Regions from separate parts of the Sedimentibacter sp. MB35-C1 genome, predicted to be linked through region 2. Evidence: riboswitches for the same ligand, from Rfam matches in the RefSeq annotation. Region 2 holds a riboswitch; the other holds the start of a gene.
What was found. A riboswitch is a leader RNA that binds a small molecule or an ion and turns the genes downstream of it on or off. The one in region 2 is predicted to bind lysine.
Positions count from the first base shown of each region.

Region 1 (3,200 bases), 1.7 Mb from region 2:
TTTTGGCAGTACCGCTAGGTGCATCTATTTTCTTATTATGATGCTTTTCTATAATATTTATGTCAAAGCTGTTTAGTTCAGCAGATATGCACTTAATTATTTTTCTGAGCGCATTTATACCCAATGAGGTGTTTGAGGACAAAAGCACAGGTATTTTTTCCCCTGCCCTTTTCATTTCAGATTTCTGCTCATTGGTAAATCCGGTTGTGCATATCAGCAAAGCACATTTATTTTTAACAGCATAATCTATTAAAAATTTACAATTGGAAGGGTTGGAAAAATCTATTACCACATCTGCATGTTCATTTATATCGTGACCTAAATAACCATTTCTCGGTGAAAGATGACCGATAACATTTATATTTTCATATGATTTGGCCTCTTTTACCAAAACCTTCCCCATAGCACCGTTGATACCGCATATAACTATATTCATATATCTTTACCTTCTACCTGCGCCGCTTGTTATAATAATACCGCAGCGGTTCATTTCACTAATCAGTTTTTCTTTGTTTTCTTCCGACATTCTGTAAAGAGGCTCTCTCACCTCAGAACTGCACATATTCATCAAACCCATTGCTTCTTTAATAGGAATAGGATTTGTTTCAATAAATAAGGCATTAACAAGCCCATTCATACCAACCTGAGCATCTCTCGCCTCGATAAGCCTTCCATCTTTAAAGTCATCAACCATTTTTTTAGTTTCAGACGGCATTATATTGGCAACTACTGAGATAACACCATGACCTCCCAAGGCCATCAAAGGAATAACCATATCATCGTTTCCTGAATAAACAAAGAAATCCTTAGGACAAATCCTTATAATTTCCGCAACCTGGCTTATATTTCCGCTGGCTTCCTTAATTCCAACAATATTTTTAATCTTTGAAAGTTCTAATACTGTACTTGGCTCTATATTCATTCCCGTTCTTCCTGAAACACTGTAAACAATTATGGGAAGCGCTGTATTTTCTGCAATTAATCTGTAGTGATTTATCAAACCGTTTTGAGTAGTTTTGTTGTAATACGGAGTTACTATCAATAATCCGTCAGCACCCGCCTCTTCGCAAAATTTAGCTTTTTTAATTGCTGAAGATGTGCAGTTGCTTCCTGCACCCGCAATAACAGGTATTCTCTTGTTAACTCTGTCAACAACAAATTTAATTAATTCATGATATTCATCATCGGTAAGTGTTGATGCTTCTCCTGTTGTTCCTGCCACAATAATTGATCCTGACAGTTCAACATGCATGTCAATAAGTTTTTCCAGGGTATTATAGTCAATTTTCCCATTTGAAAACGGCGTTACCAATGCCACTCCGCAGCCTCTTACAAAATCTATCATTTCTTTTCTCCTTATAAAATTATTTTTTTATAAATAATTTTCATGCCGCTTTTTAAAAAATGATAATAAAAAAAGCGACATAAGAGCAAAAGGGCTCTCAGACGCTTGCAAAAAACACTGAACCTTCTGCCCAGCACATTACAGCTCTCTTTTATAGAATTGGGAAGCATCCTATAAAAACAGTATTACATCTCTTAAACGTAAGCCCAGGGAAAACCCTTCGGCGAATCACCCTTTCAAAGTTGTTCTTTTACTATTGATCTTCGCATCCTCTGTAATATACCCATGAAAATATTTAATTTCTATACAGTATATTGCCTTATGTGAAATATGTCAATAAAAAGTTTATATATAAATAATTTATTTTCATAATAATATAAGATATTGCAATAATTGCAAAAAAACTAAGGTTGTAAAACAAAAATATGAGGATTTATGAAATAATTCCTTAAATCGGTAATAAATATGATTATTTGACATATAAATATTTAATTTCTGTTACAATGCAAATTTTTTAATGCATTTTTAAGAAAAGTATATTATAATCGACTTTGTATAGCTATTAATTATGGAAAATAATAAAATGTGAATAAACGTATTATAGAAATAAAATTACTCGTTATAGTTAATTATAAACTATGTATTGCAAATATAGGAGATGAAAAAAATGTTATGTTCAGTATGCAAAAAAAATGTAGCTGTTATATATGTTAATAAAATAATTGAAGGCAAGATGCAGACTACCGGTCTATGTATTCCATGTGCAAAAAAACAAGGACTGGCACCTATGGAACAAATCATGAGACAGGGTGGAATGAAACCTGAGGATTTTGAAAATATTAATAATCAGCTCACAGAAATTATAGGAGATATGGATTTAGAGAAATTAACACAAGATGTAGAAGGCGATGACAATGAAAATATGAATTCCATTATGAATTTAATGAATTCGGCATTTTCTGGCATTTCCAATTCAAACAATGGATTTCAACCTTCTGAAGAAGCACAAAATGAAATGGATGTTGCAAAAGGCAGCAGCACTTCCGGAGCAAAGGTAAAAGAGAAAGTTAAACGAAAAAAATTAAAATACCTTGATACTTACGGTACTAATCTGACTGAGCAGGCTAGATATGGAGAGCTGGACAGAATTGTCGGAAGAGAAAGAGAAGTAGACAGGGTTATACAGATCCTAAACAGACGCTCTAAAAATAACCCTATTTTAATAGGTGAGCCAGGAGTGGGCAAAACCAAAATAGCTGAAGGGCTTGCTGTTAGAATTTCCGAACATAAAGTTCCAATTAAGCTTTTCAACACAGAAATTTATCTTCTTGATTTAACAGCTGTTGTGGCAGGAACTCAGTTCAGAGGACAGTTTGAATCTCGTATGAAAGCAATAATTGATGAAGCCAAAAAAGCCGGCAACATAATTATAGTAATTGACGAAGTACACAACATTGTGGGTGCAGGGGAAGCTGAGGGCGGCGCCATGAATGCTGCTAATATATTGAAGCCTGCTCTTGCAAGAGGAGAGGTTCAAGTAATCGGAGCCACCACTTTGGATGAGTATCGAAAACACATAGAAAAGGACAGTGCATTAGAAAGAAGATTCCAGCCTGTAATGATAGACGAGCCTTCTATTAGCGACTCTATTGAGATTGTTAAAGGAATAAAGGATTATTATGAGCAATATCACAATGTGAAAATATCCGACGAAGTAATTGAACAGGCAGTATTAATGTCTGAAAGATACATCACAGACAGATTTTTACCTGACAAGGCTATTGATGTTATAGACGAAGCAGGTTCCAGAGCTAACCTTAAAAACAGTGGATTAGTAGAACTTGAGGCACTAAGA
Region 1 covers NZ_CP133188.1:1,214,031-1,217,230, reverse strand. The annotation lists gene RBQ61_RS05580 (4-hydroxy-tetrahydrodipicolinate reductase) at 1-436, opposite strand, end outside; gene dapA (4-hydroxy-tetrahydrodipicolinate synthase) at 443-1,345, opposite strand; lysine riboswitch at 1,479-1,628, opposite strand; gene RBQ61_RS05570 (ATP-dependent Clp protease ATP-binding subunit) at 2,004-3,200, shown strand, end outside.
Region 1: another riboswitch for lysine. It lies ahead of dapA (4-hydroxy-tetrahydrodipicolinate synthase); the one in region 2 lies ahead of RBQ61_RS15190 (Na+/H+ antiporter NhaC family protein).

Region 2 (3,200 bases):
TGGTAATGTTATCGAATATAACAGACGTGCCTCAGAACTGATGAATGATTTGGACTATTACGACTCTCTTGAAATTGGTTCTAATATTTTGGAACGCATACTTGGTGAACCAAAGCACCCCGGAAAATTATATATTTCGGTTGATGATTTGCCTGCCGAACTTCCAAAATCACAAAGCGGAAGATATATTTCATTAGCCCGTCATACGCTGGAGAGGTCTGGAGGAAGATTTTTCGGGTACGTTCTTGTTTTGACCGACATAACATTATTGAAAGAACGTGCGGAGCTTGATCCTCTGACTGGCATTTATAACCGCGAAGGTATGACAACAGCTTATTCGCAATTGCAAAAATATTCCCAAAGCAATCCTAATGTATCTGCAATAATTATCGACTTGGATAATTTTAAAAATATTAATGATACATATGGTCATTTTGGGGGAGACATGATTCTTAGGGACTTGGTCAATACAGTACAAGCCTTTTTGGAAGGAAAGTATGTTTTTGGGCGTCACGGTGGTGATGAATTTGTTGTGCTTTTGCCCGTGGAGATTGAGGAAGCTTTTGATTTTGCTGAAAATTTACGAAAGAGCGTTTCTGAAAGAATTGTTCAATACTTAAATCATAAAATTTATTATACCATCAGTGTCGGAATTGCAGGTTGTAATTTTCAAGAGAACTCTTTAAGTGATCTTCTTCATAAAGCTGATCTAGCTTTATATAAATCTAAGCAGCTTGGGAAAAACACGATAAGCATATAAGTTTTAGTTGCATCACGAAAAATGGGTTGAAATCAATAGTTTATAGAGATTTCAAATTAATTTAATAGGAATATTATATGTTCCCTCAGACAATTGTTTGAGGGACTTTTCTCTGCTTTTATTTTTCCTTCAGTGTTTTGATAAAATTAATCACATAATATGCATTGACTTTATCAGATATATCTGTTAGTATTTACTTAAATTGAATACAATGTGTTACAGAGGCTGCGACTTGTAAAGAGTACTAATTAAGGAAAGGTACAGTCGCCGAAATGTATATTATTTATATACATTGGGGTCATGTAAAAAATACATGGCACTGTCTTTAGCAGTTTACCCGACTGTTCGAGGAGTGCTGGAATACATTTGGGTAAGCAATATGTGGAATAAATGCCATGAGTCTTACTCATGGCATTTTTTTGATTTTTGCAATGAGTAAGATTTACTAATAAGAAAAATGAAGTTGCTTAACGCATTATATTTGATGGAATGAATATTAGGAGGGGAAAATAAGTATTACGGTCCTAGGATACAGCTTAGGACACATGATTTATCAAAATTAGCAGAAATACTTTGTCAGGGTGACTCAATTTTTTTGCATATAAATGTATTGGTGTAAAAAAATAACCCTGCTCATCAGAAAAGGAGAATTTTAAAATGAATTTTAATAAGAGACACATTTTTATTGTAATTACATTAGTTATGATAATAAGTATGCTGTTCACTGTTGTAGCATTTGCAGATGAAGCAGAAGAAACACTTCCAGCTGTATATTCAACAGCTTGGGCATTGCTGCCGCCGATTATTGCTATTGCCTTAGCATTAATTACAAAAGAGGTTTATAGTTCATTGTTTATAGGTATAGCAGTAGGTGCTTTACTTGTAGCAAACGGAAATCCGGTTAATGCGCTTGATACAATGATTATTAATGGATTTATTGCCAGTTTAGCTGATTCTTGGAACGTAGGTATTCTTATATTTCTTGTAGTACTTGGAATTATTGTAGCAATTATGAACAAAGCCGGAGGTTCAAAAGCTTACGGTGAATGGGCTAAGAAAAAAATTAAAACTAGAAGAGGTGCAATGGGGGCTACTTTTGGTCTTGGTTGCTTAATATTCATTGATGATTATTTTAACTGCCTGACAGTTGGTAGTGTTATGAAGCCAGTGACAGATGGGCATAACATTTCAAGAGCTAAGTTAGCGTACCTGATAGATGCTACTGCTGCTCCAATATGTATGATTGCTCCAATATCATCATGGGCTGCTGCAGTATCAGGCGTTTTAGAAGGTTACAATGGTTTAGAATTATTCATAAGAGCTATTCCTTATAACTTCTATTCACTACTTACTATAGTAATGATTTTGTTCATTATATTTACTGATATGGATTTCGGTCCAATGCTTAAGCATGAAAAAAACGCCAAAGAAAAGGGAGATTTGTTTACAACTGCTGATAGGCCATTTGAAAATGCAGTTCCGGATGCAAGCTCAGACAAAGGTGGAGTTATAGACTTGGTTCTTCCTGTAATTATACTTATTGTATGTAGTATAATCGGTATGATTTATACAGGAGGATTCTTTTCAGGAACATCATTTGTAGAAGCTTTTGCAAAATCCGATGCTTCAGTTGGTCTTCCAATGGGATCTTTGGTATCATTGATTTTGATATTTATATGGATTGTTGCAAGAAAAGTTTTATCATTCAGTGATTTTATGGAGTGCATTACCTTAGGATTTAATGCAATGGTTCCGCCAATTCTTATTTTAACTTTTGCATGGACGTTATCTTCAATGACAGGTGCCCTAGGAGCAGCTCCTTATGTGGCTGGTCTTGTAGAAGGAAGTGCGGCTGCGCTTAAACTTCTTTTGCCTGCAATTATCTTTGTAGTTGCTTGTTTCCTCGCATTTGCTACAGGTACGTCATGGGGAACTTTCGGAATTCTTATTCCTATTGTTGTAAATTTGAGTGGAACTATATCTGCAGATATGCTTATTATAGGAATTTCGGCTTGTCTTGCAGGCGCTGTGTGTGGTGATCACTGTTCACCTATTTCAGACACTACGATTATGGCTTCATCAGGAGCTCAGTGCAACCACATTAATCACGTATCTACTCAGCTTCCTTATGCTTTAACAGTTGCAGGTGTTTCCTTTGTAACATACATTATCGCAGGTTTTGTACAAAGTGTAATGGCATTACCAATAGGCATTGTTCTAATGATTGGAACATTAGTGGTAGTTCAGAAAATATACAGGGCAAAAGTCGAAGCATAAAAAACCCCGATAAAAGATAAACCAGGTGGTTAATACCAGTGCATAAAGTGTGTACACTAAAGCTATATGTACAAATAATTTAAAAGTAAAGAGGTTACCTATTAGATTACGGTAACCTTCTTTTTACGTTTTTCATTCTTAAAGGAGGCTGAAAAACTTTTTG
Region 2 covers NZ_CP133188.1:3,130,026-3,133,225, reverse strand. The annotation lists gene RBQ61_RS15195 (diguanylate cyclase) at 1-760, shown strand, start outside; lysine riboswitch at 972-1,126, shown strand; gene RBQ61_RS15190 (Na+/H+ antiporter NhaC family protein) at 1,418-3,037, shown strand.